Regions from separate parts of the Nonomuraea sp. NPDC049637 genome, predicted to be linked through region 3. Evidence: riboswitches for the same ligand, from Rfam matches in the RefSeq annotation. Region 3 holds a riboswitch; each other region holds the start of a gene.
The links. Region 3 has a riboswitch for thiamine pyrophosphate ahead of thiC (phosphomethylpyrimidine synthase ThiC). Riboswitches for the same ligand answer to the same signal wherever they lie in the genome.
Positions count from the first base shown of each region.

Region 1: linked by a shared signal. The riboswitch ahead of AB0J71_RS26665 (cytosine permease) and the one ahead of thiC (phosphomethylpyrimidine synthase ThiC) in region 3 are both predicted to bind thiamine pyrophosphate.
Region 2: linked by a shared signal. The riboswitch ahead of AB0J71_RS00585 (FAD-dependent oxidoreductase) and the one ahead of thiC (phosphomethylpyrimidine synthase ThiC) in region 3 are both predicted to bind thiamine pyrophosphate.

Region 1 is NZ_JBFAOM010000020.1:108,128-111,392, forward strand. It holds gene AB0J71_RS26660 (methylated-DNA--[protein]-cysteine S-methyltransferase) at 1-240, shown strand, start outside; gene AB0J71_RS26665 (cytosine permease) at 226-1,563, opposite strand; TPP riboswitch at 1,554-1,667, opposite strand; gene AB0J71_RS26670 (rhodanese-like domain-containing protein) at 1,719-2,042, opposite strand; gene AB0J71_RS26675 (DNA-formamidopyrimidine glycosylase family protein) at 2,069-2,947, opposite strand; gene AB0J71_RS26680 (TenA family protein) at 2,985-3,265, opposite strand, start outside.
Region 2 is NZ_JBFAOM010000001.1:130,607-133,871, reverse strand. It holds gene AB0J71_RS00595 (thiazole synthase) at 1-296, opposite strand, end outside; gene thiS (sulfur carrier protein ThiS) at 289-489, opposite strand; gene AB0J71_RS00585 (FAD-dependent oxidoreductase) at 486-1,925, opposite strand; TPP riboswitch at 1,915-2,031, opposite strand; gene AB0J71_RS00580 (FAD-dependent oxidoreductase) at 2,084-3,253, shown strand.
Region 3 is NZ_JBFAOM010000033.1:79,698-82,962, forward strand. It holds gene AB0J71_RS34970 (universal stress protein) at 1-34, opposite strand, end outside; gene AB0J71_RS34975 (hypothetical protein) at 37-387, opposite strand; gene AB0J71_RS34980 (glycoside hydrolase N-terminal domain-containing protein) at 447-797, shown strand; gene AB0J71_RS34985 (class I SAM-dependent methyltransferase) at 1,047-1,667, opposite strand; TPP riboswitch at 1,703-1,815, shown strand; gene thiC (phosphomethylpyrimidine synthase ThiC) at 1,808-3,265, shown strand, end outside.

The sequences.
Region 1 (3,265 bases), on a different contig from region 3:
CAGAAGACCATGGCCGTGCCCTACGGCACGACCACGACGTACGAGGAGATCGGCGCGAGCATCGGGCGGCCGCGCGCCCTGCGCGCGGTGGGCAACGCGGTCGGCGCCAACCCCGTGTGCGTGATCGTGCCCTGTCATCGGGTGGTCCGTGAGGACGGCGAGCTCGGCGACTACGCCGGAGGCGTGGCCGCCAAGCAGCACCTGCTCAACGTCGAACGCCGGGCCTCAGCGGGCCGCTGAGCGACGCCGGCCGAGCACGCCGATGACCAGCGTCACCACGGCCGCGACCAGCGCGCCGCCGAGCGCGCCGTTCATCCACGGCTCCCGCGTGAAGCCGACGGCGTCGCGGGCCGACGCCCAGAAGCCGTCCCAGCCCGCGACCGTGGGCGTCGAGGTGGTGAACCAGTAGGCGGCGAAGCCCAGCGCCCACGGCAGCAGCATCAGCCAGCGCGAGGGCGCGTCCTCGGCGGTGTTCCAGCGGGCGGCGCCGCCGAGCACGAAGTAGTCGACGGCCAGCACCGCGAACATCGGCACGAACACCGCGCCGATCACCCCGAGGAACGCGCCGTAGGAGGTGACGTCCACGACCAGGGCGATCGCGGTGGTGAGCACGCCGATCGCGGTGGAGACGATCCGGCGGTCGACCTTCGGCATCAGGTTCTGCAGCGAGACGGTGGTGGAGTAGACGTTGGCGAAGGACTGGTCGGTCTCGCGCAGCACCAGGATGCCGAAGAACAGCGCGCCCAGCGGCGCCGCGACGAACGGCTGGAAGACGACCATGCCGTCGGCCGCGACCGCCTGGGCGCCCGCGATGGCCACCGCGTACACGCCGAGGGCCAGGCAGGCCACCTGGGCGACGGTGTAGCCGCCGACGACCCCGGTGAAGGCGGCCCTGCTGGAACGCGAGTGCCTGGCGAAGTCGGCGGCCATCGGCACCCACGACACCGACAGGGCGATGACGTAGTCGACGGCCGGGGCGAAGGCCGTCCACGACCCGCCCGCGTACGTCGGCGCCTCGCCCAGGAACGACACGGTGAACCAGATCAGCGACACGATCACGCCGGCGGTCACGTACCGGCGCAGCAGCCTGATCGATCCGAGCGGCCAGACGGCGAGCGCGGTGGTCAGCACCCCCGCCACCACCACCCACACCTGGTACGGGACGCTCCCGAAGATCGCGTTCGCGGCCTTGGCGATCACCCAGAGCTCGAAGGCCCCCCAGCCGAGCATCTGCACGATGTTCAGCACGGACGGGACGTACGACATCTTCGCCCCGAACAGCCCGCGCAGCAGCACCATCGCCGGCCGCCCGGTCTGCGTGCCGGGGATGGCCGACAGGCCGACCATGGCCGTGCCGATGAGGCTGCCGACCACGGCGGCCGTGAGCGCGGCCACCAGGCTGAGCGGCGCGTTGCCCAGAGGGTCGATCAGGACGAGCGCGCCGGAGAAGCCGAGGAGGCTGACACCGAGGTTGGCCCAGAGCGCGCCCTGGTCGAGGACGCCGAGGGTCTTGGGGGGCGCGCCGTCAAGGGTCAGCGGAACTTCGTCGACGACATGCGTCATCGCACACTCCCTACGCCGGCATTACCCGGACAGGTTCAGGCGGTCGGCAGCGGCTGTGTTGCTGCCCTCTCAGCCCGGCACCCCGAGCTCCCGCGACTATGCAGTTGGCGCCCTCATCATGCCTCAATGGCGGCGGAACCGCCACAGTGGGGCATTCAGGCCACGAAAGGATCCTGCCCGGTCTCGCTGACCATCGGACGGCGCGCGAACTCCCACGACTGCATGCCGCCGCCCACGTTGACGGCGTCGCGCCCGAGCTGGTTGAGCCACGCCGTGACCTGCATCGACCGGCCGCCGACCCGGCACACCACGTAGACCGTGCGGTCGGCGGGCACCTCCTCGACCCGGCCCTGGATCTGCGACATCGGGATGTGCACGGCCTCGGGGGCGTGGCCGGCGAGCCATTCGTCCTGCTCGCGGACGTCGAGCAGGTAGGCGTTGTCGGGAACGGCGGTGACGTCGATCTCTGGAACGGTCATGCCTCCATCATCCCGCGCCTGGGACCCTACTTGAGCAGGCGCGACATCCGCCGGTCGGCCAGCGGCTTGCCGCCCGTCTGGCAGGTCGGGCAGTACTGGAGCGCGGAGTCGGCGAAGGACACCTCGCGGATGGTGTCGCCGCACACGTCGCACGGCTGGCCGGCCCGGTTGTGCACGCGCAGCCCGGACTTCTTCTCCGCCTTGAGGTCTTTGGCGGCCAGCCCGTGCGCCCGTTCGACGGCGTCGCGCAACGTCGTCACGATGGCCTCGTGCAGGTCGGCGATCTGCGCGTCGGTCAGCGTCGCGGCGATCTTGAACGGTGACATCCTCGCCGCGTGCAGCACCTCGTCGGAGTAGGCGTTGCCGATGCCCGCGATCACCTTCTGGTCGCGCAGCAGCCCCTTGATCTGGGTGCGGTTGCCGCCGACGATGCGCTTGAGCGCCTCGACGGTGAAGGCGTCGTCGAGCGGGTCGGGGCCCAGGGCGGCGACGCCGGGCACGTCCTCCGGTTTGTCGGTGACGTAGACGGCCAGCCGTTTCTGCGTGCCGGCCTCGGTCAGCTCGAACCCGGGGGCCAGGCCGTCGTCGTCGGGCGCCAGCCGTACGCGGACGGCCAGCGGCCCCTTGCCCGGCCGCACCGGCCGCGCGCCGGTCAGGTCGTCGCGCCAGCGCAGCCAGCCGGCGCGGGCCAGATGGATGATCAGGTGCAGGCCGTCGCAGTCGAGGTCGATGAACTTGCCGTGCCTCGACACGCCCGTGACGGTGAGCCCGCCGAGCGCGGTGACCGGCGGGTCGAACGTCTTGAGCGCCTGGAAGCCGACGACGTCTACGCCGGCGATCGAGCGGCCGACCGCCCGCTCGCGCAGGAAGTTGGTGAGCGACTCCACCTCGGGAAGTTCCGGCATGCCCCCAGGGTATGGCGCGTACCGGACCGGCACGCGACTACGGCACGTCCCAGAAGGCGAGCTCGTGTGCCATGCCCTCGGCAAACAGCGCCTCCGCCCGTACGGGGTCGGGGTCGGCCTCGTCGATCATCTGCCCGATCCGTACGGTCAGCGCCGCGAACGCCGGGTCGGCGTAGGTGTCCACCCAGGCCCGGTAGCGCGGCTCGGCGGGCGGGTTCTCGGCGAGGATCTTCCCAAGACTCGAATATCCCCACATACACGGATAAAGCGCCGCCAGCCCCTCCCCGTACGACCCCGCCGCCTTCAGCAGGAACGCCG
Region 2 (3,265 bases), on a different contig from region 3:
ACCTCGAGCTTGACCCAGTTCGTCCCCAGCGCCTCGCGGGCCAGCCGGGCCGTCAGCACGGCGTCGCCCGCGGTGAAGCAGCCCGCGGTGTTCGGCAGCACCTTGATGTCGCGGCGGCGCAGCACGTCGAGGACCGAGCCGCGGGCGCCGGGGTCGAGCCGCCGCATGGCCACCGTGGTCAGCTCGGTTCCCGAGGCGACCAGGGCCTGGTCGAGCACGTCCAGAGAGGGCGCGCCGCCGGTGCCCATGATGAGCCGGGAGGCGAACTTCTCCCCGGCGATGATCAGCTCATCCACCCTGCACCGCCGTCAGCACCTCGACGCGGTCGCGGTCGCCGAGCGCCGTCGTCTCCCACGAGCTCCGCGTGACCACCTCGTCGTTCACGGCCACGGCCACGCCGGTGGTGGCCGTGGTCAGCGTCCGTACGGCCTGGGCCACGGTGGTGCCGTCGGCCACCTCGTGCGCGGCGCCGTTGATCGTCACAATCATGAAATATCCCGAAATCTCGCGGGCGAGCACAGCGCGGCCAGCTCGCCCTCCTCACCCGTCAGAATCCCCGCGCCCGCCGAAAGCCCCGCGCCCGCCGAAAGCCCCGCGCCCGTCGAAAGCCCCGCCGGCTGGGCCGTCGTCGTCGCGGGCGGGGGCGTCGCGGGCGGTGTCAGCACCGCCGCCGTGACCAGGGCGGCCGTGAGGGGGGCCAGCAGCACCCCGCCCCGATGGTGGCCGGTCGCCAGCACCAGCCCCGGCGCCTCGCCCGCCCCGATGATCGGCAGGTTGTCGGGGGTGCCCGGACGCAGCCCGGCGACCACGTCGGCGACCTCCAGCTCGGTGACGCCCGGCACCAGCTCCCTGGCGTCGCGCAGCAGCTCGTAGAGCCCGCCCGCGGTCACCCGGGTGTCGAACCCCAGCTCCTCCTGGGTCGCCCCGAGCACCAGCTCGCCGTCGCCCCTGGGGACGAGGTAGACGGGCGTGCCGTGCACCGTCCCGCGTACGCACCGCCCGAGCAGCGGCTGCGCCGAGCGCAACCGCATGATCTGCCCCTTGACCGGCCGGACGGGCACGTCGGCCAGCTCCCCGCTCCACGCCCCGGCGGCCAGCACCACCCGCTCGGCCGCGATCTCCCGCACCGCCGGCTCAGGCTGACCGGGCACGGGCTCAAGCCGCACCCCCGTCACAGCGCCGCCGGTCCCGGAACTGCTCCAAGGGCTGGTCCCAGCGCCTGCCACGGCGTCGGGAACGGCGTCGCCGTCGCACAGCAGTCCGGTCACCCGCGCCCGCACCACGGGCACGCCCAGCCGGTCGAGCGCGCCCAGCAGCGCCGCCGTGACCCGGCGCGGATCGACCCAGGCGTCACCGGGGGCCAGCAGCCCCCCGCGCACCGAAGGGGCCAGCATGGGCTCCAGACGGCGGCACTCGCGCCCGGTCAGCCGCTCGACCCGCAGCCCCAGCTTGTCCATGAACGCCGCCAGGTCGTCGAGCGCCGCGAGGTCGTCGGCCCCGAAGGCGACGTCGAGCGTGCCGTCGGCGCGCAGGTCGAGCGCCCGGCCGCCAGCCCCCTCCGGCCCGATCATCCCGAACGCGCCCCCGAACGCCTCCCCGGCCCTCGCCCCGGCCCCGCCACCGGGACCGCCGCTCAGCCCCGTGCCGAGACCTGCCCCAGAACCCGCACCGAAGTCCGGGCCGAGACCAGCGTCGGCGGCCAGCTCGGCGGCGAAGGACGGCCACCGCCGGAGCGAGGCGGCCCCCAGCCGCAGCAGCGGCTCCTCGGTGTAGGCGACCTCGCTGACGGGCGCCAGCATCCCGGCCGCCGCGTAGGACGCCCCGCGCCCCGGGGCCGGGTCGACCACCGTGACGGGCAGCCCCTCGCGGGCCAGCCGCCAGGCGATCGACAACCCGACGACCCCGCCGCCCACGATCACATTCATCCGCGCTCCCTTCGCCGGCATGATCCGGATCAGGTGTCTTGCGGTCGAAGGCCCGCTCAAGCCTTCCTCTCAGCCCGGTGACGGCCGGACTCCCGCGCGTCTTGCGCCTCCAGCCTACGGCCTCGGCGCGACGTGCCGGCACCGCCCCCGTTATGGTCATGAACGTGAACCATGTCGTAGTGGTGGGAGCGGGCCTGGCCGGGCTGCGCAGCGCGGAGGCGCTGCGCGGGCGCGGCTTCACCGGACGGATCACGCTGATCGGCCAGGAGCGCCATCGGCCCTACGACCGTCCGCCGTTGTCCAAGGCCGTCCTGTCCGGCGCGGCCGACTCCAGCTTCCTGGAGGCCGACCTCGACGCGCTGGAGGTCGACTTCTGGCCGGGCGTCACCGCCAAGGCGCTGCGCGAGGGCGTCGTGGAGACGACCGAGGGCGAGCTCGGCTACGACGGCCTGGTGATCGCCACCGGCACCGAGCCGATCACCGTGCCCGGCGACGGCCCCCAGCACGTCCTGCGCACCCTCGACGACGCCCACGAGCTGCGCGCCGGCCTGGTGGCCGGGGCCCACGTGGCGATCATCGGCGCCGGCTGGATCGGCGCCGAGGTCGCCACCGCCGCGCGCAAGGCCGGCTGCTCGGTGACCGTGATCGAGGCCGGCCCCGCCCCGCTGGCCAACGCCGTGGGCCCGGAGATCGGCGCCCGCACCCGACACTGGTACGACGGCATCGACCTGCGCCTGAACACCATGGTCGACGAGGTGGACGAGGGCGGCGTGCGGCTGGTGGGCGGCGAGTTCGTCCAGGCGCACGTGGTCGTCACGGGCATCGGCGTGCGCCCGGCCGTCGAATGGCTGGCCGGCTCCGACATCGACCTGCACAACGGCGTCGTCACCGACGAGCACCTGCGCACGTCCATGCCGAACGTGGTCGCCGCCGGAGACTGCGCGGCCTGGTGGTCGCGCCGCTACGGCGTCCGCCTGCGCGTCGAGCACTGGGACACCGCGCTCGGCTCGCCCGAGGTCGCCGCCGCGACCCTGCTGGGGGAGGAGGCCGTCTACGACCCGGCGCCCTACTTCTGGTCCGAGCAGTTCGGCCACATGGTCCAGTACATCGGCCACCACCCCTCCGGCGACCGCCTGCTCTACCGGGGCGAGCCCGAGGGCAAGTGGTCGGCCGTCTGGCTGACCTCCGGCGACACCCTCGCCGCCGTGCTCGCCGTCGACCGGCCCCGGGACTACGTGCAGGGCCGTAGGATCATCGAAGGCGGGCACCGCCTCGACACAGAACGCCTGGTAGATCCAGAGGTCCCCCTACGGGATTGTGTTGTTTGAGCAAGGACGGCA
Region 3 (3,265 bases):
CGGTCGGCGAGCCGTCGACACCTGCGACGATCATGGTCAGGCCACGTAACATTCCACTTCGGCGCGGCGATAGGCCAAGCCCTGTCTGGTGGACTCGTCGATGCACGCGCGCTCGGCCTTGCTGAGGAGCAGTTCGCCGCAGACCGTCACGCCGGAGTACGTCCGGCAGTCGAGTGAACGGTTGCGCCGGCCGATACGGTAGTTGTCCTTGACCGCCTGCCTGCACTTCTGGCGCAGGGCCTGTGTGTCGGCGTAGCGGCACTGGGCGGTCAGCGTCCGGTATTGCTGCTTGCTCACTTCCTGCTGCTCGATGCCGTCCCCAGAGGCGGCAGCCGGTCCGATCGTGGTGAGAGCCACGATCGCGGCCACAGCGGCGATCTTCATCATAGTTCCCCTGAGGGAGTCCGTACCGCCAGGGGCGATCGCCAAACCTTGGGGTGATCGCCATGCTGACGCTCCGGTGCGACGAGCCCGCCCCCGGTTGGGAAGGACACGTCCTGCCGATCGGCAACAGAGCGCTCGGCGCGTGCGTGTTCGGGGCGCTTGCGACCGAGCGCGTCCAGCTCGACGAGAAGCCGTTGCGGACCGGCGGTCCGGGCAGCGCGGAGCCCGGCGGATCCGGCAACTGGCCGACGGACCGTCCCGGCGCTCCGGGCGGCGTGCGGCGGGTCATCGACGAGCGGGGTTCGATGGCGCCGGAGGAGGTGGCCGCGAGGTGGCCGCGATCCTGGGAAACCCGTCCTACAGCACGGGGAATTTCGCCTCCTACCCGGCGCACGCCATCGTCGGCAGGCTGACGGCGCGACTTCCGGGACCGGTGGGGTTCATGTTGCGCATTGGCATTGCGCATGACGGCGGTGAGGACGAGATGACGGCCGAGGCCGGACGGCTGACCTGGGCGGACGGCGTGCCAGTCGAGGTCAGGCCGGTGTCGGCGCGCGGCGGGACCGCGCGGCTGCGCGGCCCCGGGTTCGCACTCGCCCTGGAGACCAGGCCAGAGGAAAGCTCGACCTGGAGACCAGGCCAGGGGAGAGCTCGACCTGGGACTAGGGCAGGGGGGAGCTGCGCGCTGTCGCCAGCACGCTGAACCACGTGCGGTGGGTGACGTTCGTCTCGTGCCAGGCGACCGCGAACCCGGCCGCGTCCAGCACCGCGAGCAGGTCGCCCGCGTCGCGGTGGACGAACCAGCGCTCGTACTCCGTCCGGTACGGCACCGGCTCCCAGCCCTCGTTGTCGCCCAGGGCGGTGATCAGCGCGAGCACCCCGCCGGGGCGCAGCGCCGCGTGCCAGGCGCGCAGCGTCGCCTTGGTCTGCTCGGACGGCACGTGCACGAGGGCCGCGGCCGACCAGACGCCGTCCAGGGACGCCGGCGACAGCGGCGGCCGCCGCAGATCGCCCAGGACGGTGGGCACGCCGCGCCCGGTGGCGAGCCTGGCCATCTCGAGCGACAGGTCCACGGCCACGGTGGTCAGGCCGCGTCCGGCGAACCAGGCCGACTCGCGCCCCGGGCCGCATCCCAGGTCGGCGACCGTGGCTCCGGCGGGCAGGGCTGAGACGAACCGGTCGCGGAAGCCCGCGACGGAGGGTGACGGATCGGCGACCTGCTCGTCGTACTGGCGCGCGATGCGGTCGTAGGTGGCGGTCGTGTGCGCAATGGGATCAGACATCCCCTTGATCCTGCCACGCGCGGGGTTATGATCGCGGTGACCAACGCGGGAGCCCGGTGCGGACCGGGCTGAGAGGACGGCTGTCAGCCGCCGACCGCCAGAACCTGCTCCGGATAATGCCGGCGAAGGGAGTTTGCGCGATGAGCGACGCGCGCTTTTCCAAGATCCACATCGGTGACCTTCAGGTGCCGATGCGCGAGGTCAGGCTGTCGAACGGCACGTCGGTGCGGCTCTACGACACCTCGGGGCCGTCGCGCACCGACCGCTCGGCGTGGGGGTCGCCGGTCACCCAGCTCGGCGCCGCGCGGCGCGGCTTGGTGACCAAGGAGATGGAGTTCGTGGCCGTCCGGGAGGGTATGACCCCCGAGTTCGTCCGGCAGGAGGTCGCGGCCGGGCGGGCGGTCATCCCCGCCAACGTCAACCATCCCGAGTCCGAGCCGATGGCGATCGGCCGGAACTTCCTGGTAAAGATCAACGCCAACATCGGCAACTCCGCCGTCACCTCCTCGATCGAGGAGGAGGTCGAGAAGATGACGTGGGCCACCCGGTGGGGCGCCGACACCGTCATGGACCTGTCCACCGGGCCGAACATCCACGAGACCCGCGAGCAGATCATCCGCAGCTCGCCCGTCCCGGTCGGGACCGTGCCCGTCTACCAGGCGCTGGAGAAGGTGGGCGGGCGTCCGGAGGCGCTGTCGTGGGAGGTCTACCGCGACACCCTGATCGAGCAGTGCGAGCAGGGCGTCGACTACGTGACGGTGCACGCGGGCGTGCGGCTGGCGCACGTCCCGCTGACCGCCCGCCGCAAGACCGGGATCGTCTCGCGCGGGGGCTCGATCATGGCCGCCTGGTGCCTGGCCCACCACCGCGAGAGCTTCCTGTACGAGCACTTCGACGAGATGTGCGCCCTGCTGGCCCGCTACGACGTGACGTTCTCGCTGGGCGACGGGCTGCGCCCCGGGTCGATCGCGGACGCCAACGACGAGGCCCAGTTCGCCGAGCTGCGCACCCTGGGCGAGCTGACCAAGATCGCACATGCGCACGACGTGCAGGTGATGATCGAGGGCCCCGGCCACGTGCCCATGCACAAGATCAAGGAGAACGTCGACCTGCAGCGCGAGCTCTGCGACGACGTGCCCTTCTACACCCTCGGCCCGCTCGTCACCGACATCGCCCCCGGCTACGACCACATCACCTCGGGCATCGGCGCCGCCATGATCGCCTGGTACGGCACCGCCATGCTCTGCTACGTCACCCCCAAGGAGCACCTCGGCCTGCCCAACCGCGACGACGTCAAGACCGGCGTGATCACGTACAAGATCGCGGCGCACGCGGCGGACCTGGCCAAGGGGCACCCGCAGGCCCAGGCGTGGGACGACGCCCTGTCGGACGCCCGGTTCGAGTTCCGCTGGGAGGACCAGTTCGACCTGTCGCTCGACCCGGACACCGCCCGCGCCTTCCACGACGAGACCCTGCCGGCCGCACCCGCCAAGACCGCGCACTTCTGCTCGATGTGCGGCCCGAAGTTCTGCTCGATGAAGCTCAGCCACGAGGTGCGGGCGGGCATGGCGGACAAGGCGGCCGAGTTCCTCGGGAAG